3 regions of the Blautia sp. MSK.20.85 genome follow, and region 1 is predicted to be linked to each of the others. Evidence: riboswitches for the same ligand, from Rfam matches in the RefSeq annotation. Region 1 holds a riboswitch; each other region holds the start of a gene.

What was found. A riboswitch is a leader RNA that binds a small molecule or an ion and turns the genes downstream of it on or off. The one in region 1 is predicted to bind cyclic di-GMP.
Positions count from the first base shown of each region.
Region 2: another riboswitch for cyclic di-GMP. It lies ahead of G5B12_RS17260 (PAS domain-containing protein); the one in region 1 lies ahead of G5B12_RS03070 (hybrid sensor histidine kinase/response regulator).
Region 3: another riboswitch for cyclic di-GMP. It lies ahead of G5B12_RS16030 (response regulator); the one in region 1 lies ahead of G5B12_RS03070 (hybrid sensor histidine kinase/response regulator).

Region 1 covers NZ_JAAIUN010000003.1:167,894-179,041, reverse strand. Annotated here, with positions in the region: gene G5B12_RS03070 (hybrid sensor histidine kinase/response regulator) at 1-1,665, opposite strand, end outside; cyclic di-GMP riboswitch class I at 1,892-1,967, opposite strand; gene G5B12_RS03065 (ATP-dependent helicase) at 2,007-4,097, opposite strand; gene G5B12_RS03060 (DEAD/DEAH box helicase) at 4,084-6,783, opposite strand; gene G5B12_RS03055 (methylated-DNA--[protein]-cysteine S-methyltransferase) at 6,926-7,459, opposite strand; gene G5B12_RS03050 (alanine/glycine:cation symporter family protein) at 7,636-9,039, opposite strand; gene G5B12_RS17780 (hypothetical protein) at 9,152-9,283, opposite strand; gene G5B12_RS18465 (hypothetical protein) at 9,418-9,519, shown strand; gene G5B12_RS17370 (helix-turn-helix domain-containing protein) at 9,634-9,831, opposite strand; gene add (adenosine deaminase) at 9,868-10,866, opposite strand; gene G5B12_RS17275 (hypothetical protein) at 11,042-11,148, opposite strand, start outside.
Region 2 covers NZ_JAAIUN010000002.1:118,486-129,633, reverse strand. Annotated here, with positions in the region: gene G5B12_RS01840 (phosphotransferase enzyme family protein) at 1-560, shown strand, start outside; gene gnpA (1,3-beta-galactosyl-N-acetylhexosamine phosphorylase) at 595-2,757, shown strand; cyclic di-GMP riboswitch class I at 2,836-2,911, shown strand; gene G5B12_RS17260 (PAS domain-containing protein) at 3,097-4,497, shown strand; gene G5B12_RS01820 (urease accessory protein UreH domain-containing protein) at 4,686-6,041, shown strand; gene G5B12_RS01815 (DUF2318 domain-containing protein) at 6,064-6,579, shown strand; gene G5B12_RS01810 (YitT family protein) at 6,725-7,561, shown strand; gene G5B12_RS01805 (GNAT family N-acetyltransferase) at 7,641-8,153, shown strand; gene G5B12_RS01800 (alpha/beta hydrolase) at 8,233-9,093, shown strand; gene G5B12_RS01795 (peptide deformylase) at 9,116-9,526, shown strand; gene G5B12_RS01790 (purine-nucleoside phosphorylase) at 9,629-10,441, shown strand; gene G5B12_RS01785 (guanosine polyphosphate pyrophosphohydrolase/synthetase) at 10,481-11,148, shown strand, end outside.
Region 3 covers NZ_JAAIUN010000045.1:970-12,117, reverse strand. Annotated here, with positions in the region: gene G5B12_RS16060 (hypothetical protein) at 1-155, shown strand, start outside; gene G5B12_RS17680 (hypothetical protein) at 176-568, shown strand; gene G5B12_RS16050 (LysR family transcriptional regulator) at 596-1,474, shown strand; gene G5B12_RS16045 (flavodoxin) at 1,601-2,071, shown strand; gene G5B12_RS16040 (carboxymuconolactone decarboxylase family protein) at 2,100-2,867, shown strand; partial or broken gene G5B12_RS18410 (aldo/keto reductase) at 2,878-3,625, shown strand; cyclic di-GMP riboswitch class I at 4,167-4,257, shown strand; gene G5B12_RS16030 (response regulator) at 4,490-7,696, shown strand; gene G5B12_RS16025 (ABC transporter substrate-binding protein) at 7,755-9,599, shown strand; gene G5B12_RS16020 (ATP-binding response regulator) at 9,746-11,148, shown strand, end outside.

The DNA.
Region 1 (11,148 bases):
AATAATGTCATGTCGGTTACAGATAAATTTCTGGTTCTTATCTTCTGCTGTTCCACGGATATTCTGTTCGTAAAGTTCACATAATTCAGACAGTTTTACTGGCTCAGAATCAATGCGAAATTCCCCACTTTCGATCCTGGAGATATCCAGGACATCATTGATCAGCTGCTGCAGATTACTTCCACTTAAGTTGATCTTATCCAGACAGTCCAGTATTTTGTCCGGTTCATGGAGATGGTTTCTTGCAACTCTGGTAAATCCCATAATGGCATTCATAGGAGTCCGGATGTCATGGGACATTCTGGAAAGGAACTCTGATTTTGCCTCATTGGCACGGTTGGCCTCTTCTACCGCATCTATGAGATATTTTTCCCGCCTTTTTTCCTCACTGATCACGCGGATCACAAGCAGAACCTGTCTGGCTGTTCCATCTTCCGCTCTTGACTGGACAATAAACCTGGCCAGATGCCAGTTGTTATCTGTGGCAAGGTAGTCAACTGCAATGGACTCCTCTTTTTCCAGACGTTTTTTCAGAGTGGAGAGGTCATAAAACTGTTTTACCATGGCCCTGTATTTGGACGCGACTTTTTCGCTGCTATCACTGGTGATATGGGCAGCTGCGGTTCCCTTCATTCCTGTAAAACGGTGATTTTCACTGCCGCCGGTAATCTCCTCATAATAAAAATCCTGAAGGTCGATCCGGTAGATCATGTAGTAGATCTTACTGATGGCGGATATGATCTCATTGTTCATTTTCACTTCTGCCAGAGAATCTTCCAGCTCTCTCTGATGATTTCGCTCCTCCTTTATGATCTCATCTACATGACGAAAAGCGATCAGAACCGGAAAATCCGTTGAAGAAGGAAGTCTGGTGGCTCTGCTTTCAAAATACTGATGCCTGTTGGCATTTTCCCGGGACTGATATCTGCGGCTGATCTTATCCCTGGTTTTAAGCTCGCCTATCAGATTCTGACAGTCAAATGTCTCCAAAAAATCCGGCGCGGATTCTTTTATGACAAAATGATCATAATAGTATTTCAGTTCTTTTGAGTAACAAAGTATGATTTTTTCTCTGCTTTTCAGAATCTTCGGAGCGTTGGCACCCTGTTCCAGTTTTACAACTTCGGCAGTATCATCCAGAAGATTGACTTTATATACAGAAGTACAGTCCTCACAGAGAACATTCAGGATCTGACGTTCTTTTTCCATGCTTTCAAGATTTTTTCCCAGAAGCGTAAACATGCGGAGATTTTCCCTGGCTGTATTCAGATGAGCACCTACGAACGCAAGCTGATGAATAAACAGTTCTGAGATTCCTTTATAAAAATGATCCATTCCGATAAATCCGCTTAAATGGTCTCTGCTGAAAATAGGTGCGAGGACGCGGGAATATGCGTGATGTTTCTTCATCAGGTTGTATTCCTGTTCCATAGGAGAAAGTTCTTCACAATCTGTAACCTGGATCGTCAATCCTTTTTTCAGTTCGTCTGTCCAATGCGGAATATCCTCTACCGTGATTTCTGAAAATAACTGTTCTTTTTCTAATATGTCGTCCTCATTTTTCCATTCATACTGAAGACAGAAGTATTCTTTTCGGTTCTTTTCTTTTTTAACAAAAATATATACTCGATCGGCACCACTGCATTTTCCAAGCAGTTGCAGCATTTCGTAAATTGCGCCATCCAGTTCTTCGTTGTTTTTTACACGATATTTCCGTTTAATGTCCTTGTGATATCCTTGATACTTACCGGTTTTGGTATATATCCGTTCATGCCAGCTTCTGAGCCGTATAGGGCATCAGAAGTGCACCATCTGCATCACCATTTCCTCTCCACGGGGTAAAATAAAAAAAGCACCATGTTCAGACAGAGAGAACTATAGTGCTTTTGAATTATGCAACTGGCTGCCATTTTACAGGCCCTATAGCTTTGCACCACAGTCTTTCGGCTGCTTTGCCCGTGTTTGTTTTTTTAACAATTTTAGTGTATATTTATACGGAAAATTTGTCAATTATTGTTTGGAATTTTTTTCAACTGTGAAAAGGCTTTTAGCATTTCTTTTTCGCCGTAATCATCAAATTGTATCACAATGGTATCTTCGGTTTCGGAGATAATGGACCCGCGGCCGTATTTGGGATGTTCTACAAGTTGTTTTGGTGTTTCTGGTGGGATGTTTTCCGGCAATGCTGTCTTTTCATCTGGGGATAAAGAAGTTTCCTGTTCCTGGGATCTGGCATATTCTTTCGGTGTTTCCAATTTTCGGAGTTTTTCTTCCAGGATCATCTTTTTCAGGTCCTGAAGGTGCCGGGCAGCTTCTTTTGTATCTCTTGTGGCATCTGCCGGATGGGCAAGATATTTCTCCGGAAGACTGGAAAGGTAGCGACCTGGACCTGGAAATACCCGCGCAGTTCCGGGATTGATGTAAAAAGATAATTCCAGGAATTTCCTTGCTCTTGTCATTCCCACATAAAACAGTCTCCTCTCTTCCTCTTCTGTAGAAGCATCACGGCTATTTAAGGGAATCAGCCCATCATTTACACCAATGATAAATACGTAATCGAATTCCAGCCCTTTGGAGGCATGGAGCGTCATCAGTTTTACAGATTCTCCGGAAACCGCATCTTTTTCCGGTTCCATGCCATTCAGTACAAGATCATTAAGAAAATCCCTGATACTGTGATAGGATTCCATTTTCTTTAACAGGGAAAGGATTTGCCTCCTGTTTTCTTTATAGTCGCTGGAAGACGGTCGGAGATATTTTTCCAGAGAAAGCTGTTCCCACAGATTTATGTAGCCGGAGCCTGTGTCCCGATACTCCCACATGGCCTGAAAAAGTAAGGATTTCGAGAGAAATACACTCCCTTGTGTAAAATTCAGAATCTCTGTCCGGGCTTTTTTTGAGGTCCATCCTTCCCCGAAAGTTTTGTCGCAAAGGACATAAGTTCCGCTGGTAAGATCCTCATGATTGCTTAAAAAACGCAGTATATGAAGAAACCAGGCAAGAACCGGAATATCCTGAATGATTTTCTTCTGAGAGATTTCATATGGGATCTGATGTTTTTCCAGAACTTTTGAAAGGATCTCTGACTGGCTCTGAAGCCTGTAAAACACTGCGACCTCCTCAAGTGGAACGCCTCTTTCATGAAGAGCAAGGATCTTTTCTGCCAGATATTCTGCTTCCTGAAAAGGATCGTAATGATTTTTGACAGAGATTTTTTCTCCTTCTTCCTGTACGCCGGTAAGAGAATCCCCGGATTCCTGAAATCTTCTGGAAACTGCCAGGATCGTCTGGGAAGAACGGTAATTTACAGGAAGGGATAGTTCTTCTGCGTGATACAATTCACGGAATTTATAAAAAATATTGAACATACTTCCACGCCAGCTGTAGATCACCTGATTGGGATCGCCCACTGCAAAAAGCCCGACTTCCGGTCTTTTTAATTGACGAATCAGTTCAAACTGAAGTTCATCGCAGTCCTGCACTTCATCAATGATGATCCATTTCAGCTGCAAAAGTTGCTGTGGATGATCTTTCAGAAGTTTCGTGGCACACTGCAACAGGTCTTCGTAGCTCATTTTGTTCTGTTTCCGTTTTTTTTCTGTAAGGAGAGTTACAAGTTTCGGAAAATCGTCCTGGTATCCGGGCTGTCTGGATGTGGCTGACCTGTATTTATGATCCAGTCTTTTTCGAAGACGGTTTTTATATTTGATCCTGAGAGTATGCTGGTGGATCAGCTGATTGGCAAGTTCCAGTTCTTCTTCAGGCAGACAGACCTGGAAATCTTTTGTGTAGCCAAGTTCTTCTAATGGAAGCACTTCCTGAAGGAGCTTCAGGGCAATGCCGTGGAATGTTCCATAGAAAAGAGACGAGGGGTTTTCTTCTATATTTTGGATCTTCAGCCTGTTTTTGATCTCGCCTGCTGCTTTATTTGTAAAGGTCAGAACGATCATATTTTCCAGGGGGATTTTTTTCTGCTGGTGAAGATAACGGATCTTTTCGATAAGAACCGTTGTTTTTCCGCTTCCTACGTTTGCGCGGACCAGGCAGGCATTATGTTCATCCAGAACCGCTGTTTTCTGATAATCATTCAGTTCCATATGTTTCATCCTTTTTCAGAGTGTGATATCTGCGCATCATTTTTTCACGTTTTAGCATATCTTCCGGTTTCTCTGTATCTGTAAGGATCGCAAAGCGGAAATCAACCGGAAGAAAGACGTAAGTACTGAGCACATTGGAGATTCCTGTTCGGTTCTCCTGCATATTGGCCCATTCTGCATAAAACGGATCTCTCAGATAGAGGATCAGAGAGGAGTCTTTGACTTCCAGTCCGGATACCATTGAGAAAAATCCTGCAAATGTATTATTATTTTCTTTGACCCGATTGCAGAATAAAACCCACTTCTCCTGCAGATCAGATAATGTGAATTCCCGTTGTCCTGATCGATTCCATTCTGTATTCTTTTCATCCGGATAAGAAATATTCCTCGTTTTCTGCACGGTCAGTTCCGATTCTTCAGATAAATTTTTCAGCCCCCACAGGATCACGTTCCGGTCAAGCCTGTCATTTCCAATACAGACTGCACAGCCGTTTTTGCACCTGCAGCCGGAAACCATTCGGATAGCCTGTTCTGTCACTTTGGGGATCAGATCATAGATCTTTTCTGCAAATCCAAGGCCTCCTACATAACGGTCGTAAAAATAGAGAGAAACCTCCTCAGAAGTGCTTCCGGAAAGTTCCAGTGCATTGGTGGACATTGCCACCCCAAGATCGGAACCTTCTGTCATTGTCACCATCAGAGCTGCATTTTTCAACGCAAACATCAGACCTTCAAAGTGGTTATTTCTTACATAATAACCGTTTCTGTCCGGCTGTAAGAGATTGCGGTACTGTCTGACCACATTTTCAGGAAGTCTGAGCCAGGTAGCTTCTGTGTCGTAATTCTTGGAAAGTGGTTTCGTGAGCTGTTCAAAACCCAGGTTCTGATGATTATGGAACTGCATTTTTTTATACATGTATACAAAATCTGCAATATTTACATCTCCAAAAGAAAGTTCACTTCTCTCCCACTGCTGCTTTTTATGTCTGTGTATGATACGGATATTGGTCTCGCTTCCAGGTACTGTGTAATAGTTTCCATGAAATGGCACAGCTTCCACGATCTTGCTTTCCAGGTTCATTTTCACAACCTGGTAAAAATCTCCGTCGTGCATGTAAACGGCACCTTCATGGATCTCATGAAAAGCCTGTTCCTCATCCATCTCCGTGATATTTTTTCCGGTTTCCTTGTTAATGAGCTGATACTTGTTCTGATCAATATTCCGGAGGGAAAATTCTCCTGCAGGATAAAGTCCTCCTGACCAGGCGAAGCGGCCTCCCATATTCCGGACTTCATCTACTTTCATAAGTACAGGGATCGTCTCCCCAAGATCCGGGAATAATGCACCATCATCCAGGGTTAACGGAAGTTCCGCTGCCGCAGCCCGGATATGTGCAAGCTGGATCAGAAGATTGTCTGGATCAACGATGGCATTTTCACTGCTGTGTTCAAAAAGCCATTCCGGTTCCAGAGCGATATACTGATCCATGGGAAGGTTGGCAAGAATCAGATAATTGGTGCATTTTCCACTTCCTCGTCCTGCACGGCCTGTCTGCTGCCAGAAAGATGCTCTTGTTCCCGGATAACCGGCCAGTACCGTTGTACTGATCTTTCCGATATCGATTCCCAGTTCTAATGCATTGGTGGATACAAGGCCAAGAAGATCCCCTGAGATCATACGCTGTTCGATGCTTTTTCTCTCCAGAGGAGTGTAACCGCCACGGTACCCGGAGATTTCTTCTTTTCTGGCTGTCCCTAAGAACCCTGCCGCATCCAGATGGTCTCTGGTTTCTTTCACCAGGATCTCCACATTTTTTCTGGATCTGGCAAATGCCAGAAAGCTCTCCCTTCGTTCCATCAGCTGAGGAAGAAGGTCCGCTGCAACATTTATAACAGATTCTTTTCCGTAGGGGATGCCATCTTTATTCAGTTTCTCTTCTGGCTGGACCAGGCAATAGATCCGCTCTGATATTCCTGCACCGCTTCTGGCGATATTGATAAAAGATCTTCCGCAGATCTTTTCCGCAAGTTCCAGGGGATTGGCAATGGTGGCGGAACTGCATAAAAACTGAGGATCTGAGTGGTAATATCTGCAGATCCTGGATAAACGGCGAAATACATTGGCCAGATGAGAACCAAAAGCTCCTCTGTATACATGCAGTTCATCCAGAATAATGTATTTCAGATTGGAAAAAATAAAGTCGAATCCATATTTGCTGTGATTTGGAAGCATGGAGCCGTTTAACATATCCGGATTGGTAAGGATGATATTGGCACGTTCCCGGATCCTTTTTCGCTCAGCAGGCGGTGTATCTCCGTCATATACGCCGACAGATAAACGATGTTCCCCAAGTGCTTCCATCCAGGGGATCAGCGCACGGTACTGATCAGCTGCCAGGGCCTTCGTGGGATAAATAAAGATCGCACGGGTCACAGGATCTTTCAGGATTTCCTGAACCACCGGCAGATAAAAGCACAGGGATTTACCACTGGCGGTAGGTGTGGTGATCACGATATTTTCTCCAGCCATAGCATGGGAAAAAGCTTCTGCCTGGTGGGTATAGAGAGACTTTATATTCTGGCCGGACAGAAAATCCTGGATATCCGGATGCAGGCTTTTGGGAAACTCTGCATATTCCGGAGATCTGGCAGGGATTGTTTTTTTGTAAATGATGTTCCCCTTCATGCTTGCTCCTTTGCTGTCAATTTATTCGATAGATATTATTTTTAATAAAAACAGTATAACATAAAAAAAGCGATACCATATAGTTTTATCTTCCCATATGACATCACTTTTCTATTTTTTATGCAGATTTTTCAAGTATATGTTACAGTGCAGTGCCTTTCTTTGGTACAAAGAAACGGCTCATATCTGCATGTTCCAGCTTAAGCAGTGAAATTTTTCTATCAATTCCTCCTGCATATCCTGTGAGACTGCCATTTGTGCCTACTACACGATGGCATGGAATGATAATAGAAATTTCATTATGTCCAACTGCACCACCAACAGCCTGGGCGGACATATGGGAAATATTTTCTCTTTCAGCTATTTTACTGGCAATTTCTCCATATGTGATCGTTTGTCCGTAAGGAATCTCTGATAAAATCTGCCACACAGCTTGTCTGAATGTTGATCCCGCAGGATGAAGAGGAGGTGTAAATGTTGGCTTTTCACCGGAGAAATAGATATCCAGCCATTTTTTTGCTTCTGAAAGAATCTCCGTTTCCTGTGAAATCCTCTCGTCCGGAAGTGTATTCGCAAAGTATTTCTGTCCTTCAAACCATAAGCCTGTAAGTCCAATTTCATCTGCTGCCAGTAAAATTTCTCCTAACGGTGATTTATATTTGCATGTATAGATCATAGTTTTCCACTCCTTATTTCAGTAGTGTTACCTCAAGTATAATTTATGTGAAATAGTTATCTTTAATTATGTGAAAAAACGGAGAACACAGCAAGGTATTCTCCGCATATAATATAGTGGTATGTTATCTGCTATTTTTACTGTTATATTACATTTTACTGCTATTCACAGGTGCTTTAATTCCAGTAATCTGTTTTTTGCTTCAGATCAATATTTTTACTGAAGAATACAGGATTTTTTTTCTGCCGGATCTGTCCTTCGTAATCCTTTAATGCTTTCAATACGGTGTTGGACAATAGCAGGATCACCGGAATGTTGATCAGTGCCATTACTCCCATCAGTACATCAGAGATGTGCCACAGTAATGTCATCTCCATTCCCGCTCCCAAAAACACCACCAGTGCTGATACAAGGCGAAATCCCGTCATGAATTTCTTACCCGGCTGCTTTTTAAGGATATAAGTCAGCAGATTATCACAATAGAAGCAATTTCCCAGCAATGTAGTGAAAGCAAATAATACCATTGCGATCATAATAAAATATGGTCCAAAAGAACCAAGAGTCTTGTGAAGTGCTGCCTGCACCCACGGTGCTCCCTGAAGCTCTTTTGCCGGTGTCACACCAGATACCAGACACATCATGGCAGTTGCAGTGCACAATAATAATGTATCAATAAACACAGACAGCATCTGTACCAGTCCCTGTTTAACCGGATGACTGACCATTGCAGACGCCGCCGCATTGGGGGCAGAACCGATACCTGCTTCATTGGAATACAGACCTCTTCGTATTCCCTGCATCATAGCTGATCCGGCAAATCCGGCAAAAATTGCTTTAAAATCAAATGCTTCTTCAAAGATCTGTGCCAGTACCGATGGAAGCTGTCCGATATTTAGTACCACTACCAGCAGGGATATCAGAATATATACAATGCCCATAAATGGCACTAAAGTAGAAGTTACTTTCACAATTCTGTTACCGCCACCCAGCAGACACCATCCCGTTACCAGCGCCAGAATTCCTCCAATGATCCATGGCGTGATCTCTGCATTATAAAATGGCTGACCGGAAAATGTAGACTGCAGATTATAGGAGGCCAGCATATTAAATCCAAACGCGTAAGTCAGGATCATGGCTATACAGAAAACCACTGCCAGTCCTCTGCTGTGCAATGCCGCCTCTATGTAATACGCCGGGCCGCCGTAGCACTGGCCGTCTTTTCCTTTTTTCTTATATATCTGCGCCAGTGTGCTCTCTGCCAGAGCTGATGCGCTTCCAAGAATGGCAATGATCCACATCCAGAATACGGAGCCCACACCACCGATACAGATGGCAGAAGATACTCCTACAATGTTGCCTGTCCCTACACGAGATGCCGTGGAGACCATCAGTGCCTGAAAGGATGATACACTTTCGTCTCCCTCTGGTTTCTCCATTACAGCGCTGCAGGCGTTTTTGAATAAACGTACCTGTGGAAATCTGGTCCGGACAGTAAAGTAGATGCCGGAACCAATCAATATTACAATCAGTAATTTGCTGTAGAGAAACGTGTTGATTGCGTCAATGATCGTTTCGAACATAAATCCTCCTCGTAACAGAATTTTTTATCATACGATAATATCGGATAAAAACCCGAATTGTTACCATAATACAATATTTCTGCTATTTTGAAAAGAGGTTATCCGCAGGAGTTCATGAACCTGGAAGATTTTTCTTTCCGTAAATTTCATTAAGCACAATTTTCCCCACAAATAAATGACTCAATCCTGCACAACGTTCAATAGGATATTCATCATATCCATAATGCTCTGTGATCAATTTCATTCCATGAATGATCTCTTCCTGTTCTGTGACAAAGCTACATTCTCCAAAACCAATGATACTTTCGTATCGAGCTGTAATTCCATGCGCGGTTTTTTCAATCAGAGTACGATGCAATCTTCACAAAAGACAAACCTGTGATCTTTGCATTCCACGGATCTGTCGTACTGTTATTCAGAATTTTAAAATGTACGTTCGGGTACAGGATATTGAAATCCCGGACCGCCTCAAACAGATAACAGTGAAGAGCCGTTTCAGTTGCACTGATATAGATGGTTCCGTTTTCCAGGCTGATCAGGTTACTGAGATTGTTTTCTCCCTTAAAAAACTGAGCACATCCGGCAGCTATATATTCATAAAAAATATTTCGGTGTCAGCTTCATTCCGCTTTTGCTGCGTATGAATAATCTGCAGCCCAGGATGTTTTCAAGGTTGTGGATCGTTCTTGTAACCGCAGGCTGACTGGTTTTTAAAACTGCTGCCGCTTTTGTGAGATTTCCATATTTGGCTACGTAATAAAATACTTTATAATGCTCAAAATTGGTGTCCATGATCGTCCTTTCTTCTGCGTAAGGTTTTTATCCGTTTTAAAAGAGAAACTGTTCTTTCAGCTCCCTTTTTCGTTTACCGGAAGTAAATGCTGCTTCCACGGAATTCAGGAGCAACTGTTTTTTCTGTTCCTCTGTAAGGTTTAACAGGGAATCCATATACTGAAACTCATGGGAAAGGGTTGTTCTTTCAATGGCAGGATCATCTGTATTTAGTGTTACCTTAAGTCCCTGTTCCAGAAAATTTTTCAACGGATAGGAAAACATATCTTCCACTGCCCTGGTCTGCCGGTTGCTTGTGGGACACATTTCCAGAAAAATCCCGCTGTTTTTTACAAGTTGGATCACCTCTTCATTTCCTGCGATACGCACTCCATGCCCGATCCTGGATGCTCCCATACGGATGGCTGTTTTGACATCCTCGGCATCGCCGGCTTCACCTGCATGGATCGTAAATGGAACGTTGTACTCTTTTGCTTTCGCAAAAAGATTCTTATAGCTTTCTGTTGGAAAAAGTGCTTCTGCACCTGCAAGATCCACGGCAACTACTCCTCCATCCTCTGTGAGATATCTGCGAGCCAAGTCCAGAGTTTCCATATTTTCCTGCTGATTGGAGCTTCCACGCATGCAGCATAAGATCAGATTGCCTGGAATCGGAGATTTTTTCAGGCCACGTAATGCAGACTGGATCGCCGTTTCCTGGGTCATTCCTTTTTGTGTATGGAACTGTGGTGCAAAACGAAGTTCTGCGTAGATCACACCGTCTTTTCTCATTTCAGAAAGGATAAGATAAACGGCTTCTTCCAGTGCTTCTTCTGTCTGAAGAAGGGAAAGAGGCAGGTCAAAGCATTTCAGAAAATCATTGAGATTTTCGCAGGTATCCGGAACGGAAAGAAGGGAAAGAAGTTCCTCGTCTGTTGCAGCCGGAAGCGTGATCTGCTGCAATGCGGCAAGTTTTTTTGCAATATCCACGGTAATACAGCCATCCAGATGTGCATGTAGATCGATGTAGTGATTGGTTTTGTTTTCTGTTTTCATAGGCATTAAGTACCTCGCTGTTTGTATTTTTCTATATTATAACACAAAAATGAGCGCATGAAATTCCACATTTTATGGATACATGCGCCCTTTTCTGTTTTAACCAAATCAAGCAAGTAGCGAAGCGGATTGCGAATATCCGCTTGACTGCTTCTTCACATTTTATGAAATATTCTTATCCCTGAAATGGTTTTACATTCTTTACGGCATCTGCAGGGAGGATCTCTTTATCATCCTCATCAATGTTGATAAGATGATATCTGTCATTTCCCATGTGCATTT
Region 2 (11,148 bases), on a different contig from region 1:
CCGCATCGGTAAAAGAAGAAATTGCGTTTGCACTGCAGCATGAAGATCTGGCTGGAATATTTGGAAAACTTCTGGAAAATGGGGAAGTTCCACTTCGGGTAACCCATAACGATACAAAACTGAATAATATCATGATCGATCTGGAAACGGGAAAGGGAATCTGTGTGGTCGATCTGGATACTGTAATGCCAGGACTGGCCATGAATGATTTTGGTGATGCGATCCGGTTCGGAGCCAGCACTGCGCTGGAAGATGAGAAAGATTTAAGTAAAGTCTCCTGTGACATGGAGCTCTACGAGATTTACGTGAAAGGTTTTCTGGAAAGTTGTGGAGACAAGTTAAACGCCAGGGAGATCGAGATGCTTCCTATGGGCGCCAAGGTGATGACCTATGAATGTGGCATCCGTTTTCTTACTGACTATCTGGAAGGAGATCATTATTTTAAAATCGACCGTGAAGACCATAATCTGGACCGCTGTCGTACACAGTTTAAGCTGGTGGCAGATATGGAGCAGAAATGGGAGCAGATGCAGGCAATCGTAAAAAAATATCAGAAATAAAAAACAGGGGATTTTTACAATGGAGGTAAAGATAATGAGCGAGACAAAAGGAAGAGTGACCATCCCGACAGATCTGGATGTGATTCCGGAGACACTGAAAATGCTGGATGAGTGGGGTGCAGATGCCATCCGTGACTGTGACGGAACAGAATTTCCGGCAGAGCTGAAAAATACAGGGGCCAAGATATATGCTACCTATTATACTACCAGAAAGGATAATGCCTGGGCGAAGGCACATCCGGAAGAGATCCAGCAGATGTATATCATGACATCTTTTCACACGGCAGTTTCCGATACTCTGGAGATACACCTGATGGACCATCTGTATCCGGATATGCTTGCTGTCAATACCAGAGATGATATTAAAAGATGGTGGGAAGTTATGGACCGTACCACAGGAGAGGCTGTCGGTACAGAAGAATGGTCCTATGATGAAAAATCCGGAAATGTGGTGATCCGTCCGGCAAAAGAGTTTCATGAGTATACGGTAAGTTTTCTTGCATATATCATGTGGGACCCGGTACATATGTACAATGCTGTTGTCAATGACTGGAAGGATGTAGAGCCTCAGATCACCTTTGATGTGCGCCAGCCTGCAACACGGGCACATTCCCTGGAACGTCTCCGCAGATTTCTGGATTCGCATGATTATGTGAACGTGGTACGATTTACCACATTTTTTCATCAGTTTACGCTGATCTTTGACGAGATAGCAAGAGAAAAATATGTGGACTGGTTTGGATATTCTGCCTCAGTGAGCCCTTATATTCTGGAACAGTTTGAGCGGGAAGTAGGCTATAAATTCCGTCCGGAGTTTATCATTGACCAGGGGTATATGAATAATACCTACCGTATCCCGTCAAAGGAATTTAAAGATTTCCAGGCTTTTCAGAGAAGAGAAGTGGCAAAGCTTGCAAAGGAAATGGTAGATATTGTCCATGAGTATGGAAAAGAAGCCATGATGTTCATGGGCGATCACTGGATCGGCATGGAGCCTTTTATGGATGAGTTTGCTTCCATCGGACTGGATGCAGTAGTGGGAAGTGTTGGAAACGGAGCAACCTTACGTCTGTTCAGCGATATCAAACATGTAAAATATACAGAAGGAAGATTTCTTCCATACTTTTTCCCGGATACCTTCCATGAAGGCGGAGATCCGGTAAAAGAGGCAAAAGTAAACTGGGTAACTGCAAGAAGAGCTATCCTTCGAAGCCCGATCCAGAGAATCGGCTATGGCGGCTATCTGAAGCTGGCTCTGGAATTTCCGGATTTCGTACAGTATATCAAAGAAGTATGCCAGGAATTTCGTGTGCTCTATGACAATATCCAGGGAACCACGCCATACTGCGTAAAACGTGTGGCAGTTTTAAACTGCTGGGGAAAAATGCGCTCCTGGGGCAACCATATGGTACATCATGCTATCTATTACAAACAGAATTATTCTTATTTTGGAATCATCGAGGCATTAAGCGGTGCGCCGTTTGATGTTTCCTTTATCAGTTTCGATGATATCCGTGAAAATAAAGATCTTCTTAATGATTTTGACGTGATCATCAATGTAGGTGATGCGGACACTGCACAGTCCGGCGGCGAGAACTGGGCAAATCCGGAAATCCTTACAGCAGTGCGGAAATTTGTCTACAATGGCGGCGGTTTTATCGGCGTTGGTGAGCCGGCAGCCCACCAGTGGCAGGGAAAATTCTTTCAGCTGGATGATATCCTGGGAGTAGAGGAAGAAAGAGGATTTAATCTCAATACAGACAAATACAACTGGGAAGAACACAGAGATCATTTTATTCTGGAAGATACAGACGGAACCGTAGATTTCGGCGAGGGCAAAAAGAATATCTTTGCACTGCCGGATACGAAGATCCTGATCCAGAAAGACCAGGAAGTCCAGATGGCGGTAAAAACCTTCGGAAAGGGTCGTGGCGTTTATATCAGCGGGCTGCCTTACAGCTTTAAAAACAGTCGTATTCTGTACAGATCCGTGCTCTGGTCTGCGGCAGCAGAGGATGAACTTCACCGCTGGTTCTCGTCTAATTATAATGTGGAAGTTCATGCCTATGTGAAAAACGGAAAGTATTGTGTGGTAAATAACACCTATGAACCACAGGATACAACTGTTTATACAGGGGACGGAAAGAGCTTTGAAATTCATCTCTCTGCCAATGAGATCCGCTGGTATCAGATCTGACAGATGTTTTGCAAAACTCTGTAAGAGAGCTGTTGACAGGCATTTATAAATGAGTGTATAATAGTACAGATTTGAAAGAGAATATATGGGCAAAGCAGTTGAAAAGCTGTGACGCAAAGCTAAAGGGCCTTTAAAATGGCAGCCAGCTGCAGGGAATAGAAACAGGGAATGGTATAGTTGCATGTCTATAGCCTGACCCTGTTTTTTTGTTGGAAGAACAGATAAAATGCATTGCGGTTTCCTGCGCGTTACAGGGATTTTCCAAAAGCTGCAAATGGTGAAATATGGAGTGAACAGTTGATAAACAAGGCACTATTTGAAGAAGAAAATTTATATATAGTGGGAGAGTCCCATCTTTGTGAGGAGACGTATGCGGCCATACGGAAAAACATCGAAAATAACCAGGCGGTAGGTGTTCTGGCCGGATATTATGACCGTGATCTTACAATTGCTTATATCAGTGAATTTTTTCTTCACAATCTTGGATATACCTATGAAGAATTTATGGAAAAATTTTCCGGATCGCTGAAAAATGTATTCTGTGGGCAGAACTGTACGTTTGCAAAGATCGAACGTTTTAAAAAGATCCATGGAGTAGGCGAAGCACAGATGCTGAATAAAGAAGGTGCACCGGTTAATGTGCGTGTATATAAGAAAGATACCATTGACAGTGAAGGAAACGCATTATGGATATTATCCACGCACATTGACGAGATGCAGGAAAATCTGGAACTGGTAAATCAGGTGCTCAGTTCCGGGTTCTGGTCTGTAGAATGTGCTCAGTCCGGAAATCCTGAATCAGTTTTCTTCAGTCATGAATTTCGAAAGATGCTTGGATATCATGATACTCTGGATTTTCCCAACAATCTGGAAACATGGGAAAGGGGAATTCATCCACGGGACCTTGAGGAGGTTTCCAGGACTTTTCAGGAAGCTTTTCAGGATAAGACCAATGAGAAAAAATATGATGTGGAATACCGCATGCGTATGGCGGATGGAACTTATCAGTGGTTTAAGGATAAGGGAGAGGTGAGCCGTCGTGCGGACGGAACTGCTTTTCGTATGGCCGGGATTTTTATAAATATTGATGCGGAGAAGAGAGCGAGACAGTATACGCAGAGAGTAGATGCTTTTCACCGTGCATACACAACGGCAAATCTCTGTGAATACTATGTGGATCTTCAGGAAAACAGCTTTAATTCTCTGAAGGTGGAAGAAACATTATCCGGACTGTTTGAGGAGAGCAGTACCTGGGATGAGCTGATCGATCTGCCGGTACTTGTGGTAGATGATGATCAGAATTGCTGCGAGAATACGGTGGCACTTCTGGAAGAAATAGGAATCGACGGGGAGTGGGTAACATCCGGAGAAGAAGCAGTTAACCTTGTTGCGGCGCGTTATGAAAAAGAAAACGATTATTTTGCCATTATCATTGACTGGAAAATGCCGGGAATGGACGGATTGGAGACGACCCGGCAGATCCGGAAAATAGTTGGAAATGATGTAACCATTATTATTTTGTCAGCGTATGACTACTCTGAGATCGCAAAAGAAATCATAGGGATGACCGGAGCAGAGGTCGTGACAGCAGAAAACGGAAAGACAGCAGTGGATATGATTTCTTCCGGCAACGCCTTTGCGGAAGATGTTCAGCTTGCCAGAAGTGCCGGAATGAATGAACACATTTCCAAACCACTGGATATGACAAGGCTTCGGGATGTGATGAGAAAGTGGCTGTAAAGTCTGACTGGTTAAAAGGTGAAGATTCTGTGAAATCGGCCTTTACCATTGACAGAAGAAAAATACAATAATATAATTAAACCTATCGTAAAAGTAGGATATAAAAACTGTTACAGTAGAAATAAGATCTATTGTAACAGTTTTTTATTTTATCGCTTTACAAACTTTATGAGAAAGGATGCAAAACAGTGAAGCATACGGTTATTTATATTGATGGTATGACCTGTATTAACTGTCAGTCGAGGATCTGGAATGTACTGAAATTAAGACCGGAGATCACGGGAATTACAGTCAGCTATGAATATTCACGGGCAGAGTTTGACTATGATTCGAAGAAAATCGGGATGAAAGAAATTGTAAAAATGATCGAGGATCTGGGATATCAGGTAATTCCCGCGGAACAGTTTCGCAGGAAACAGCTTCGTCAGGCAGCAGCGGAAATTTTTGCGATCGCCCTTTTATTTGTGATCCTGCAGCGTTTTGGAATTCTTAACCATCTTGCGCCGGATTCTCTTGCCGAGACAGGAATGGGATATGGAATGCTGTTTGTCATTGGTCTGATCACTTCTGTACACTGCATTGCCATGTGCGGCGGGATCAATCTTTCTCAGACCTTGCAGAAGCAAGAAGCGAACGCAGAGGAAATATCAAGGTCAATGTTTCGGAATACATTTTCCTATAATATGGGACGGGTTGTTTCCTATACCGTGATCGGAGGATTTCTCGGGGCCGTAGGAGGTCTGGCTGGAATTGGGGACAGTTTACAGGCTTCCACAGTGTTTCAGGGGTCTCTGAAACTCCTGGCCGGAATTATCATGGTCGTTATGGGTGTGAATATGCTGGGGATTTTTCCGGGGCTTCGGAAACTGAGAATCCACATTCCATTTCCTGGAGGGAAATCTTTATGGAAAAAAAGGACGCCTTTTCTAGTTGGACTGTGTAACGGGTTCATGCCCTGTGGACCGTTGCAGTCTATGGAGATTGTTGCACTGGCTTCCGGAAGCTGGGTAGCAGGAGCTTTTTCCATGTTCTGCTTCAGTATGGGAACGGTTCCTCTGATGCTTGGATTTGGCTCAATTTTTTCTGCACTGGGAAAGAAATTTACCAGACAGATCCTGAAAACAGGAGCGATCCTGGTGGTTGTTATGGGACTTGCCATGATGTCTCAGGGAAGCGTGCTGTCAGGTTTGGAAAGCAGGTCCGGCGAAAAGGTAGCAGCAGAAGCGGATAATGTGCAGAATGATGATCAGACAGATGTGGCAGTGGAAAAAGATGGAGTGCAGTATGTTTCCAGTACGCTGCGTTCTGGATGGTATCCGGATATTACTGTGAAGGCAGGGGAACCTGTGAAGTGGGAGATCAATGTACCGGAGGGCAGCATCAATGGATGTAATTATAGGATGATCCTTCAGGATTTTGGAATGGATCATACTTTCGAGAACGGAGAAAATGTCATCGAATTTATACCGGAAAAAGAAGGCGTCTATACGTATAGCTGCTGGATGGGCATGATCACAGGGACTATTTATGTAACAGGAAAATAAAAACAGAGGAGTAATGTTAAAGATGAAAAAAATTATGATAACAGGTATGGCGTTTCTTATAGCAATGACGGCGCTTGCAGGATGTGGAAATGTAACAGAAACAGAAACTACAGAAGAGACTTCCGCAGCAGATGGAAATCAGGAAATCAGCGTCAGTTCCGGTGGGAATCTGACCATACCGGTTGATGAACTGACAGAAAATGCAGTCTTTTATCCTGCAAATGTAGATGGCACGGAAATGGAAGTGATCGCAGTAAAGACTTCGGATGGAACTATCCGTACCGCTTTTAATACCTGTCAGATCTGTTATGATTCCGGAAATGGTTATTACAAACAGGAAGACGATAAACTGGTCTGCCAGAACTGTGGAAATTCTTTTACCATGGATCAGGTAGGAGAAACTGCAGGAGGCTGCAATCCCTGGCCGATTCTGGAAAGTGACTGGATACTTGCAGATGGTAAGATCCAGATATCTTATGATTTTCTGAAGGATTCCGCAGATATTTTTGCAAACTGGAAGGGTGCATATCAGAGTTAATGCAGCATTGACAGGAAAAAGAAAACATCATATAATAAACCCATTCCAAAAGAGGGAAAACAAAGCTGTTACAATAGAAAAATCTATTATAACAGCTTTTTTGTTACTATTGACAAACAATTTTGCTTGCAAAAAGGAGGTCTTTATGAACAAAAAAATCAAAACATTGTTTTCGTATCTGATGATCATTATCGGAGCCATACTGGCCAGCTTTTCCGTTGCCTGTATCCTGCTTCCCAATGATGCCATCGATTACGGAACTGCCGGAATTGCCATTATCATAAGCAAACTCACTGGGTATAATCTGTCGTTGTGTGTGTTGCTTGTCTTTCTGCCATTTCTGATCGCCGGGATCATTCTTATCGGTAAATATTTCTTTGCAAAAACGTTCGTAGGTTTTGTGATCTACACAATAGGTCTTTCCTACTTTGAAAAAATCCCTTTTGAACTAAATACAGAACATTTTATTGCGGTGGCTTTCGGAGGGGCGATTCTTGGTGTGGGACTTTCCCTGATCCTTCGAAATGGTGGCTGCATTGACGGCTCTGAGATTTTTGCCAATATCATTGTAAAAAAAATCTACAATCATTCGGGAAAAGACTACAGTATTTCCTACATATTAATTGCGTTCAATGCCTGTGTATATGGGGCGGTGTTTGTACTTCTTGACAGAGATTCCGCACTTTTAAGTCTTCTGGTGTACATCGTGTCAACTTCCATCATCGATCATTTCACAGATCATTTTGAGGCATTGAAACAGGTGACCATCATCACAAAAGATCCAGATTCAATTATTTGCGATATTAAAGAAGAACTGAATAAGACCTGTACTATTATCAATTCTTCCGGTGTGATCGCGGGGGAAAATAAAACACTGATCTGTTATGTGAATTACTTTGAACTGCAGAAAGTGAAAGAAATTATTTCCAGGAATAAAGGATCTTTCAGTACTGTTTCAACTATTGATGAGATCCTGCGATAAGGCTTACAATAAAAGATGGGTTTTTCTCCGGAAAAATGTTATTCTATATATGGATGAGAAAAATCAAAGGAGAAGAATTATGAGACTTTCAGAGAAATATGAATTCCGTTCTATACACAGGGAGGAAGCAGAACAGGCAGCGGAAATTGAGCAGATCTGTTTTCCACCGGCAGAGGCAATAAGCAGAGCGGATGTTATAGACCGTGTAGAAAAAATTCCGGAGCTGTTCCTTGTGGCAGTTGACCGGAAAAACGGAAAGCTGGCAGGATATCTCACAGGATTTACGACCAGTGAGGAGGCTTTCCAGGATAAATTTTTTACCAATGCAGATCTTTGTGATCCTGATGGGAAAAATAATATGCTTCTGGGGCTTGAGGTCCTCCCGAAATACCGTGGACAGGGCCTTGCAAGAGAACTGATGATGCGTTATCTTGACCGTGAGCAGAAAAGAGGGAGAGAACGTGCGGTTCTTACCTGCGTAGATGAAAAAGTAGAGATGTACCGGAGAATGGGATTTGAATATATTGGAATCTCAGCTTCTGTACTGGGTGACGAAAAATGGAATGAAATGGAATATCGAATGAAAAAATAAAGGCACAATTCCCGGTACTGTGATAAAATAAAAGATATTTCAAAGACAGAATATAACGATCAAAAAAGGGGGAAATACTATGGCAAAAGCAGAAAAGCACACACTGAAACTGGAAATAGAAAAACCGCAGTATATTACGGTAAATGATGTGACTTATGCACAGGTGGACTCCTGGTTTGGACATTGCAGAAGAGACCTGAAACTGGATATTATCTATCCGGAGGCACAGGATGGCAGAACTTATCCATGTATTCTCTGGATCTGCGGAGGGGCCTGGCTGATGATGGATAAGTCGGCGCATAATCTTTATCTCAGCAGGCTGGCATCAGGCGGATTTGTAGTGGCAAGTGTGGAGTACCGCACTTCCAATCAGGGGCCATATCCAATGCCTTTGCAGGATGTAAAGGCAGCGATCCGTTATCTGAAAGCGCATGCAGACCGGTTCCGTATCAACAAAGAGCAGATGGGAGTTATGGGAGAATCCGCCGGAGGATATCTTACATGTATGGCTGCGCTGGATCATGATCCGGCCCTGGATGTAGGAGAATATCTGGAAGAATCCAGCGAAGTACAGGCAGCCTGCCCCTGGTATCCGCCCACAGATCTTTCTGCGTTTCCGTGCGAATCCGCAGAACAATGTGCTTCTTCCGCAGAGTCCCTCCTTCTGGGCTTTAATTCCAAACGAAACAGAGAAAAGGCGTATAACTGCAGTCCTGTATCCAAAGTAACGAAGGATGCGCCGCCATTTTTGATCATCCATGGAAACTGTGATCGGACAGTGCCCTATGTGCAGTCAAAAACATTATATAATCTCCTGGAAGCGCAGGGCTGTGATGTAACTTTGCTGACGCTGGACGGAGCAGATCATGCGGATCTTCAGTTTTTCCAGGATGAAACATGGAACTGGATCATCGATTTTTTCAACAGAAAATTAAAATAAAACAGAAAACAGGAGTAAAATCATGGTCAGACCGATAATGAGAGATATTTTTTTTCTGAGACAGAAAGCGCAGCCTGCCACAAAGGAAGATAAACAGATAGTACAGGACCTTCTGGATACACTGAAAGCCAACGAAGCAGGATGCGTGGGGATGGCTGCCAATATGATTGGAGTAAATAAAAGAATCATTGCTGTAAATATGGGATTTATCAATGTGGCAATGCTGAATCCGGTGATAGTGAAAAAGTCCGGAGCATACGAGACAGAGGAGGGATGTCTTTCTCTTGACGGTGTGCGAAAGACTACCCGATATGAAAACATAGAAGTGGAATTTCAGGATATTTCATTCCATAAACAACGCCAGAAATATTCTGGCTGGACAGCGCAGATCATTCAGCATGAGATTGATCACTGTGACGGAATTATCATATAAATATGATATATAACAGAGTTAAGAACAAAAAGTACAGAAAAAAGCAGGGGATTTTTGCAATATGGTTCTGACGGTATTAAGATAAGAAGGGAAGCGGAAACTATGTATCAGAAATTAATGACATGTCTGGAAAGTGTAAGAGAGAAAACAGATTTTAAACCGGAAATCGCATTGGTTCTGGGATCTGGACTTGGCGACTTTGCAGAGAGGATCCAGATCGAACAGATCATTAAATATACAGATATCGAAGGATTTCCGGTATCGACAGTAAAAGGGCACAAAGGACGTTTTGTATTTGGTTATGTAGAGAAAACACCGGTTGTGATCATGCAGGGCCGGGTTCATTATTATGAAGGATATCCAATGTCTGACGTAGTTCTTCCGACACGTCTGATGGGGCTTCTTGGGGCAAAAAAACTTCTTCTCACCAATGCGGCCGGAGGCGCCAATCCATCCTTCCATCCCGGCGATCTTATGATGATCACGGATCACATTACAACGGCAGTTCCAAGTCCTCTGATCGGCCCTAATATTGATGAACTTGGAACCAGATTTCCGGATATGAGCGAAGTATACAGCCGATCCCTTCAGGATGTGATTCGAAAATGCGCTGCAGAATGTGGAATTGAACTGAAGGAAGGGGTTTATGTGCAGTTTACAGGACCTAACTATGAGACCCCGGCAGAGATAAGACTTGCTCAGCGCTGGGGCGGTGATGCTGTCGGAATGAGTACCGCATGTGAAGCTATGGCAGCCCGTCATATGGGAATGGAAGTCTGCGGAATTTCCTGTATCACAAATATGGCAGCAGGGATTTCAAAAGAAGCGCTGAACCATGAAGAAGTGCAGGAGACAGCAGACCGTATAGCGGAGTTTTTCCAGAAACTGGTTGAAAAAGTAGTGGTAAATATGTAATCCTGGAAAGAAGGAAATTTTAAGAAAAGAGAAACACAAATGATAACATTGAATGATTACCTGTATTCCGGAGATACCCTTCTTCGGATACTGAAAAAATATATCCGGGATCTGCGGACAGAAGCAAAAGAAAAACGCAACGAGATCGATCTGGTACACTGTAATTTCCTGATCCAGATCCAGGAACTTCTGGAACATAACGATTTCCTTACTGCCCAGTCCCAGAAGATCCGGGAATTTTATAAATATATGGCAGGGGAATACCCGTTTCTGGCATTTACCTTCAAGGGAAGGATCAAATCTCTGATCCGTGCGGAAGAGAAATTTAATGGATATGTAGTAGAATTTATCTATGATTACTATAAAGAGCATGGGAAATATCCTTCCGTATCCCAGATCAAAGAGCGCTTAAGCTGCTTCCGGGATTTTATTGCCTACAGGATCGTTATCGCCATGCCGAGATGCCATCTTAAAAACGGCGAGAATGTCAGAGAAGAAGAACTTCGGTATCTTTATGAGATCGCCAATGTACTTCCGGGATTTCTGGAAGAAAGAGGATTTACCGCAGAGCCGGCCAGAGGCGTGCAGGAAAGTACCTCTCCACTGTTAAGCGAGGAAGCAAAACCTTATTACCGGGATTATATCTGCAACAACAGCGAGGAAGATTATCAGTCTCTGCATATTACTTTTTATGATAACAGCTCCAG
Region 3 (11,148 bases), on a different contig from region 1:
ATGAGGCTGACTTTGTGTGCACCATCATTTGGTACCGCACGCAGTACATGAATTATATTATCCTGGGAATCGCTGAATTCATGTTAGTAGGCGTATTGGCTGCAGGAGCATTTGTCCTGGCATTGGAGTCAGAAGTGAGAAACTGGCAGTGCTGATGAGAGGATACCTGCAATCTATGAAGGTAAATCTGAGAGAAATTATTCACTATATTGACGAGTCAACACTTGAAAAAGCGAAGAACGAAAAAGTTCAAAAGCAAGAGTCTCCTTCAAAGATGTCAAAAGACGTAGAGGAGTCTGTTGATAAGATGATCTCCAATCGTATGAGCAAAGCATATTCTGAATGGAAATCAAATCAAGATACACAGCCATTTAATGAAAATATAGAGAAGGAATACCAGAAGCTTTTGGAAACACTGTCTCCGGAACAAGAGGAAGTGCTTACGAAGTATTGTGATGAAATATTTGCCAGCGGAGCAGAGACAGAAGAGTTTTTCTATCGCCTGGGTATAAAGGATGGACTGAGATTAAAAAGTACGGTAAAATCTGTATTAGAAATGATGTCGTGAAATCGGAATTTGGAGGGAACAAAAAATATGGAATTAAGACTATTGCGCTATTTTCTGACGGTGGCAAAAGAACAGAGCTTTACAAAAGCAGCAGAACAATTGCATATCACCCAGCCAACGCTTTCCAGACAAATGGCAGCATTTGAAGAGGACCTGGGAATAACATTATTTATTCGAAACGGAAAGAAAATATCGCTTACTGATGAAGGAATTTTATTAAAAAGGCGTGCCCTGGAGATTCTTAATCTTGAGGAAAGAACGCTTGAGGAACTGAAAGGAAAAGAAGAGGTTGTAGAGGGCACGATAACCATTGGATGCGGTGAATTTGCAGCGGTGGAGACATTGGCGGAGATATGTAAAACATATAAAGAAAAATACCCGCTGGTTCAGATTGTATTGCATACTGCAACAGCAGATGCAGTGTATGAGATGATGAACAAAGGACTTGTAGATATTGCATTATTCATGGAACCGGTGGACACCGAAGGGCTGGATTATATCCGGATCACAGATTGCGATCACTGGTGTGTTGGAATGCGGCCGGATGATCCGCTGGCAGAAAAAGAGTTTATAAGAAAAGAAGATCTTATTGGAAAACCATTGATCCTGCCGGAAAGAGTAAATGTTCAAAGTGAACTTGCCAATTGGTTTGGAAAAGACTTTTCGAAACTGCAGATTGCTTTTACAAGTAATCTTGGAACGAATGCCGGAGTTATGGCAGCAAATGGACTGGGCTATCCGGTATCCATCGAAGGTGCTGCAAAGTATTGGCGGGAGGATATTCTTGTACAGCGAAGAATTTCTCCTGAAATCACAACAAGTACTGTGATTGCCTGGAGACGAAACATTCCATATTCTCTGGCGGTCAGTAAAATGATAGAAGAAATAAATGCTTTTCAGGCATAGAATGGAATTCAATATAAGCATTAGACATAATAAAAATATCAGGTATAAAATAGATGTATAAGAGAAATTCAAATCTTATACATCTATTTTTATACGAAAAATTCGCAAAGAAAGGGGATTTTTATTATGAGTAAAAATTTAGTCGCATTTTTCAGTGCAAGCGGGACAACAAAAAAAGTAGCAGAAATGATTGCAGAGGAAGCAAAAGCGGATTTATTTGAGATTGAGCCAAAAGTTCCATATACAAAGGCTGATCTTGACTGGATGAATAAAAAATCCCGCAGTAGTGTGGAAATGAGTGATAAGAAATACAGACCGGAGATTATGAAGAAAAAGATGGATATGAGTTCTTATGACGAGATCCTTCTGGGATTCCCAATCTGGTGGTATGTAGCTCCGACAATTGTCAATACATTTTTGGAAGCCTATGATTTCAGTGGCAAAAAGATTGTGCTCTTTGCAACATCCGGTGGAAGTGGATTCGGTAATACTGTAAAGGAATTACAGCCATCCGCACCGGATGCGGTTATCACAGAAGGCAGCCTGTTAAACCGTGGAACAAAACAGGAAATCAGTGAGTGGGTAAAATCTTTATAAATAACAGTGCTATGGAGGTATACAGAAAATGGGAAAAATAATACAGACAGCAGGAAGAAATGTACTTGGTGAATTTGCACCGGAGTTTGCACATTTTAACGATGATGTCCTTTTCGGTGAAAACTGGAATAACCAGGATATTGACGTAAAAACAAGAAGTATCATCACAGTGGTTGCTCTGATGGCTTCCGGAATTACAGATTCTTCTTTAAAATATCATCTTCAAAATGCAAAAAATCATGGTGTAACACAAAAAGAGATTGCCGCAGTAATCACACATGTCGCATTTTATGCAGGATGGCCAAAAGCATGGGCTGTTTTCAATCTTGCAAAGGAAGTGTGGGAGACAGGCGAAGGAGATTTGCCATACGAAGAGGAAGCGATGCGGGCGCATGCAAAAGAGATGGTATTTCCAATTGGTGCACCAAATGATGGTTTTGCACAGTATTTTTCTGGCAGAAGTTTTCTTGCACCGATTTCCACTTCTCAGGTTGGCATTTTCAACGTGACATTTGAACCCGGATGCAGGAATAATTGGCATATTCATCATGCAAAAAGCGGTGGCGGGCAGATCTTAGTATGTGTAGCCGGCCGAGGGTTTTATCAGGAAGAAGGCAGGGATGCGGTAGAAATGAAACCGGGTGACTGTATTAACATTCCGGTAGATGTAAAGCACTGGCATGGGGCCGCTCCGGATGAATGGTTTTCCCATCTGGCAATTGAGGTGCCGGGAGTGGATTGTTCCAATGAGTGGTGTGAGGCGGTATCGGAGAAAGAGTACGCTGGATTAAGATAAGGAGAGCACTATGGAATACGGTAAACTCGGAAATACAGATATAGAAGTGTCAAAATTATGTGTGGGCTGCATGAGTTTTGGGAAAGCTGGAACCATGCATGACTGGACGTTGGATGAAGCTGAAAGTGAGAATGTTATCAAGCATGCACTTGATTTGGGATATAACTTTTTTGATACGGCAAATGGATATTCAGCAGGAACAAGTGAGGAATATTTAGGTAAAGCATTGAAGAAAAATGTAGCGAGAAATCAGGTTGTGATTGCATCCAAGGTATATTTTAATGAAGGTCGTTTATCAAGACAGGCAATCATGAGGGAAATAGATGGAACTCTGTCACGTCTTGGAACCGACTATCTTGATTTATATATCATCCATAGATTTGACTATGATACACCAATTGAAGAAACTATGGAGGCACTGCACGATCTGGTAAAAGCAGGAAAGGTCAGGGCACTTGGTGCATCTGCCATGTATGGATATCATACAGATAGTTAAACGTGTAGCGGAGCTTGCCGAAAAGTATAACTGCAAAATGTCCCAGATAGCCATTGCATGGCAGTGGGCAAAGGGAATTCTATCGCCTATTATTGGGGCAACCAAAACGCAGTATCTGGATGATTCAGCCGGAGCATTTGACATTAAATTAACTGCCGAAGACCTTGCATATCTTGAAGAGCCATATGTTCCACATGAGATAGTTGGTGCAATTGATAAAAACCCGGCGCAAGGTGTTATTTTGCTTGATGAAAAGAAATAAAGTTTCAGTAATCATAGAGTGTATGGATTCAATTCCATCGGTAAGACGTAATCCTATAAAATGTCTGTGATTCAGTTCTTTATCTTTGTTTTCTGTTCTCATACTCCTCCTTCCACTGAGACTATTCCTCCCTCCGGGAGTCCACGTATTTCAATATCGGCTGTCCCTTCCGATATTAGAAATAGTGCTGTGAACACTTTCAGGTGGAACCAACAGACAAGTGAAACGTCTGTTATTGAGAGGGTATGGGGAGATCCCCATCAAGATAAATCCCATAGGAGAACAGGATGCCAAACGGCAATACTGTTAAACATGGGTGGATCTTGCTCTTATTTGTATCCCTCTATATAACGAAACGCTCAGAGGCTGTTTTACAGTGGGGGGAAAAGAAAAAATATCAAAAAAATGTTGAACGGAATGTATTAAATGTAATTGACTACTTATACAACTATACCAAGATAAAAAAATATACAGATTTTCTATCCAATATTATTGACGTGTAAAAAACTTCATGGTATTTTTATTTTGGGAAAAATGAAAATTATTTTAAAGGCAAACCTGTTGAAAGGCAGGGGCGCAAAGCCAGAAGGGACTAAAGTCAGAAAGCTTGACCATGTCAGCCGGTTGCCACTGTTTCCATATCAACATAATATATGGAAAAGATGTTTGAACAGAAGAGATTCCGATACCTTTTATACTATATAGATGTGTGATTTAAAAAAATATAATAGGGACACTGGCAGATTTTGGCAAGTGTCCTTTTTGTATGCAAAAATGGGTAACAAAACTAGCAGGGACAGGTTTTCTGTATACAGATAAAAGCAGGATGAAGAAGGCATAAGACGGAGAGAGGACTTTAAAAAAATGAAAAATTATGAGGACAAAATATATTCCTTAGGTGAGACTGTACCGGGACAGACACAGGCCATGTCACAGGCAGTACAGAAAACACTGGAAAATAATGGCGGGGTAGGCATAATGACAGGATATTATGACCAAAACCTGTCTGTTTTATCTGTGAGCAATCTGCTGTTACATAGTACAGGATATACATTCGACTCTTTTATGAAGCAGACAAACGGCTCATTGAAAAATTTCTTTTATGGCGAGGAAGATATACTGGATCGAGATCGTTTTTTGCAGCTTCACGGAGCAGGGGAATCACAGATCCTTACAGCAGACGGTACAGTGAATAATGTACGGCTTTATAAAGAAGATGCGACAGATGAGGCGGGCAGACAGATCTGGGTTATGTCTGTACAGGTCAACTGGGATCATGTAAATCTGGCACTGCTCAATGAGGCTATCTGTTCCGGCTTCTGGTATTTTGACTGTGACGAAAACAGTGAGATTGTGAATGCAAACTGGAGTCATGAATTCCGAAAAATGCTTGGCTATCATGACACTCTGGACTTTCCGAATAAACTGGAATCCTGGTCAGATCTTCTGCATCCACAGGATAAAGAAAGAGTAATGGTGCAGCTTCAGGCGGCAATTAAGGATAAGACGAACCAGATAAAATACCAGGTAGAGTATCGTATGAGAATGAAGGATAATCAATACCAGTGGTTTCGGGCATCGGCAGAAGTAATACGCCGTCTGGATGGTTCTGCCAGCAGGATTGCCGGGATTTTTATTAACATTGATGGGGAGAAAAAAGAAATCATGCAGGCACAAAAATCTGCTGCTTTCCACCGAGCTTTTACAAAAGCAGATCTGTGCGAGTATTATGTGAATCTGGAAGCGAATACTTTTGATACCTTTAAGGTTGAGCCGTCCCTGATGACCGTCTTTGAACAGAGTCATACATGGGATGAACTGATTCGGCATTTTGTGGATTCCTATGTTGTGGAGAAAGATAAGAAGGCGGTATCCTCTTTTTACGACCGTGGTTATATTGCAGAAAGGCTGAAGGGTCTGGAAACCGAATTGGCTTTGGAGTGCCGTATCACTCTGAATGGAGAAGAACGATGGGTCCGTAATGTGATCATACGCGGCGAGATAGAGGATTCAGAATATGCCATGATCTTTCTGCGGGATATCACAGAGACAAAGGTGGAGAGTGCACGGCATCTGCAGATGGCAGCGGATAATGCTTCCATGGAGCAGCTGATCCAGAGTATTGTGCGTCTGGTTGACCGTTTTGTTGTCTGTGATCTGGAAAATGACAGGTATGAATTCTACAATCTGAATGGACAGATGATATATAAACCTCTGGGATTTTATCATGATTTTCAGATGCAGGTTCTTGAAAAATATAAGACACTGGAACCATTGGAAGCTATAGATATCCTGATAGCCCCGGATAATATTCGGAAAAAACTGAAAAGTGAAAATGATATTTATAAGTTTGAGTATTGCAGCCAGGATGAAAAGACTTATAAGATCGCTTCTTACATACCCCTGGAATGGGAGGATGGAAAACTGGTAAAAGTATTGCTGGCATCCATGGATGTGACACAGGAGAAAAAAGCAGAGATTGAATCCCGTCAGGCACTGAAAGAGGCTTACTGTTCTGCAGAAAATGCTAATCGTGCGAAAACAGAATTCCTTTCCAATATGTCCCATGATATCAGGACACCGATGAACGCTATTGTCGGTCTGACAGCGATCGCAGGAGCAAATATTGAGAGTCAGGACAGAGTCATTGAATGTCTCAGCAAAATTACAAAATCAAGCCGTCATCTGCTGGGGCTGATTAATGAAGTGCTGGATATGGCACGTATTGAAAGTGGAAAAATGACGCTGGCACAGGAGGATTTCAATCTGCCAGATCTGGTGGATAATCTTATAACACTCACAAAACCGGTGATTGATGAACATAAACATAATTTTGATATACATATTAATCACATTGAACATGAGGATGTCTGCGGTGATAGTCTGAGGATTCAGCAGGTGTTTGTGAATCTGATGAGTAATGCGATCAAGTATACACCGGATGGTGGGAATATTATTTTTTCCATAGAGGAAAAGCCAAATGGATTTTCAGAGCTTGGATGCTATGAATTTACGATTGAGGATAATGGAATCGGTATGTCACCGGAATTCCAGAAAATCATGTTTGATCCTTTCAGTCGCGCAGATGATCACCGGACAACCAGAGTTCAGGGAACTGGTCTGGGAATGGCGATCAGCAGAAATATTGTTAATCTGATGAATGGTAATATTAAAGTGGAGAGCACCTTACATAAGGGAACCAGAATTACGGTAACGATTTACCTGGAGCTTCAGGAAAAAGAAAAAGCACAGGACAAAAATCTGATGAATCTTCCTGTTCTGGTTGTGGATGATGATAAGACATGCTGTGAAAGTACAGTTGCCACACTGAAAGAAATCGGTATTACAGGTGAATGGGTTCTCTCCGGCAGAGAAGCCGTTGAGCGTTGTTATGCACACCACGAGTTGAAGTGCGATTATTTTGCTGTTATTCTGGACTGGAAGATGCCGGATATGGATGGAATAGAAACTGCCAGACAGATCCGGAAGCGTATAGGTAAAGAGATTACCATCATTGTACTGACATCTTATGAATTCAGCGAGATTGAAGAAGAAGCAAAGGCTGCAGGTGTAGATGCTTTTATTGCAAAACCGCTGTTCCGTTCCAGGCTGACGGCAACATTGCGGCAGTTTACTTCGGACAGAAAAGAAAAAGCAGCAAGAAATTATCTGCAGAAGCTGTCAGAAGCAGATTATACAGGAAAAAGAATTCTGGTGGTTGATGATAATGAGTTAAACAGAGAAATTGCTGTTGAAATTTTACAGATGACAGGGGCAGAAGTGGAAACAGCAGAAAATGGAAAAGCTGCAGTTGAAAAAGTGGAAGTTTCTCCGAAAGGCTTGTATGATCTTGTTTTTATGGATATCCAAATGCCTGTCATGAATGGCTATGAGGCAACCGCAGCGATCAGGAGCCTTCCGGGTGAACAGGGAAAACTGCCGATCGTTGCCATGACTGCCAATGCTTTTGCAGAAGATGTACAGCTGGCAAAAAACACAGGCATGAATGGACATATCGCAAAACCGCTGGATATGAATAAGCTGAATGATGTCCTGGAAAGCTGGCTGTAATTGATTCCCGATTATTGAATTAATGATTTTAGCAGGAAAGAATGAGGAAAATACGAGTATGAAAAAGGCAAAACATTATCTGATAGCTTTATTGTCAGGGGTGCTTGTGGCAACTACTGTTTTGTCTGGCTGTGGACAATCTGAAAAAGCAGTATCTGAAAATGATGATCACCTTACTGTGTATCTGTGGGAAAATCGTTTAATGAAAAATATTGTACCCTATATCTATGAGCAGTTTCCGGATCAGGATATTGAGTTTATTACCGGCAACAATGATACCGATTTATACAGCTATTTTGAAGAACATGGTGAACTGCCGGATATCATAACTGTACGTCGATTCTCAGGAACAGATGCACAGAATCTGGAGCCGTATCTTATGGATTTTGCTTCTTATGATGTGGTTTCCAGGTATTACTCCTATGCATTGCAATATTATAAAAACTCAAAAGATGAGATTCAGTGGCTTCCTATCTGCGGTATGCCGCAGACGATTATTGCCAACAAGACATTGTTTGAGCAGTTCGGGATCAAGATACCGGAAAATTATAAGGAATATGCACAGGCGTGCCAGCAGTTTTATGATAATGGTATAAAACCTTATTCCCTGGATCTTGCAGAAGACTGGTCTGCTCATGAGGTGATCCAGACAGGTGCAATCGGTGAATTCATGAGTCTGGATGGAATCGAATGGAGAAGCTCAGCTGAAAGTGCATCAGGGGATATTGCGTTTGATGATGCGTTATGGAAACGTATTTTTTCAGAAACCAATACATTTTTGAAGGACTCACATTTTACAAGTGATGATATTAGCGTCGATATTAATACTGCAGCGCAGATGTTCCTTGAGGGAAAAGCAGCAATGTTTCATGGTTATCCGGCACTTATGCAGGAATATCAGGAACAGATGGATGCAGAATTAACCCGTATACCGTTTTTTTCACAGATTTCGGATGAAGCTTTTATAAATATGACCCCTTCTCTGAATATTGCATTCAACAAAGACCTGGAAAAAGATCAGGAAAAACTGGACCTGGCATTCGATGTCCTGGATCGTATGATTTCAAAAGAAGGACAAACGCTGATTGCAGAAGGAAAGGGTGTAATTTCATTAAATGTAGATGTTCCAAACATGATGGAAGATGTACCTGGCCTTGAAGATGAAATTAATAATAATTCTGTTTATATCCGATATTCTGCTCAAAAATCATTTGATGCCAGCCTTAAGGCTGTTCACGGATTATTGTCAGGGGAAATGGATGAAACACAGGCGTATGATGCTTTTCGCAGCACAATGAACAGTAAGGATTCAAAAGAAAAAAACACAGTAAATTTTAAAAATGAATATTCTATTTCACTAAATGATAAAAACGGTCGTGATGCGGCATCTTCTATTTTAACTACGATCAGAGAAGAAAATGATGCTCAGCTGGCTTTGGTACCATATTATTATTTTACTTCTTCCATTTACAAAGGGGAGTGCACCGGCAGCCGGGTTGCTTTGATGACAGCAAAAAGTTCAGATGCACCATTATATCTGGCAAAAATCAATGGCAAAGAGGTTTATGAACTTGCGGAGAAATATCTTGCTGATTCTGATGAGAAATTTCATGTAACCAATAAATATGAATTACCAATTGCATCCGGTATGAAAATAATCGTCAGTCAGGAGGAAAACGGATTCTCATTACAGGACATAGAAGTAAATAAGAAAAAAACAGACAAAGACAAGGAGTACTCTATTCTTCTTACAGACACCACAATGTCTGTTTTGAAAAAAATAAATCCGGAATGTGAGATCAGGCAGCTTAAGGACACAACATTATCAAGTGCATGGACTGCAGCAATGGCAAACGGACAGCAACCGTCAGCACCGGAAGATTATATAGAGGTTGAAAAATAAAAGTGGGAAAAGAACAAGTGATAACAAAAAGAAAAAAGATCATAGTACCATTGTTTTTTTTAATTCTTATACTTTTAAGCTTAATTTTTGTAAAGCTCCTTTTGAACAGGATGAACAGCTATATCGCGGAAAACGGGAAAAGCAGTATGGGAGCTGTTGTTGAACAGATACAGCAGACCTATGATCTGCAGGTGAATGGATACTACAGCCAGCTGCATTTGCTTGAGGATTCTCTTATTCAAGAGGAAGTGAGATCTATTGAACTGGATAGAAACAAGAAGTTCTTTGAGGCATGGCAGAAAGAATCTGAAAGTACACTTATATTTCTCCAGGAAAATGGAAAGGCAATAACCACTGATGGAACAAAACTTCGGGTTGACATGCCAAGTAAACTTTTGTTGGATTTGAGGAACGGATATAATATTGGAAAATTGGTTTCTCTTGATTACAACCAGAAGAAAAAAGATGGTTATCTGGTTGCAATTCCATGTCAGGAATATACGATTAATGGGGAAACTTATACGGCAATTGGAACCTTGTATGATCATTCAAAATTAGATTCCATGTTAAGTGTGAAAAGCTATAACGGGAATGCGTATCTGTTTATGCTGGATAACGACGGAAATATTACTTATACAAATCAGAAAGAAGATAAATTTTTTAGGAACTATTTTTTGTTAAAGCATTTAAAAGGAGATCAGGCTATCACTGAGGAAGAGGCTGATTCTCTTCAAAAAAAGCTGGATGGCAGAGAACAGGGGGTAGAACTTCTGGGAAGTGACAAACCTTACTATCTGGGATACTGTCCGATAGAAAATAATAACACCATGCTGATCTGTATTGTAGAAAAGAGTGTTGTAGATAATGTACTGAAAGATTATCAGAAAACAATAGGATTTACAACATTACTCATGGCAGGTTTTATACTTTTGCTTTTTGCCGGATTATTCTGCAGTATTTCCAGACGCAGTCTTGCTGAGCAAAAAGCTGAATATGAAAAAAGAAATAATGAGATTCAGACGCAGGCAATGAAGGAAATGGAGGAGTCCAATAAAAAACTGAAAAAAGCAAAGGACATTACAACGGAAGCCTTGCAGACAGCTGAAAATGCAAATAAGGCGAAAACAGATTTCCTGTCCAATATGTCACATGATATTCGTACACCAATGAATGCAATTATCGGTATGACGTCATTGATTAGACATGATGCAGGCAATAAAGCGAAAGTAATAGAGTATGCAGATAAAATAGATATTTCATCACAGCATCTGTTAGGAATCATTAATGATATTCTGGATATGAGTAAGATAGAAGCAGGAAAAACAGTTTTTAAATATACAGACTTTTCCATGCCAGATCTTATTGAGGAACTCAATACGATATTTCAGCCACAGATTGCTGAAAGAAATCAGACTCTTATGGTCATAAAAGAAAACATCCGGCATGAGTGGGTAAATGGAGATCAGGTTCATCTGATGCAGATTTTCAGCAACCTGCTTTCTAATGCAGTGAAGTACACGCAGGAAGGTGGAAAAATTCAGTTTCTGGT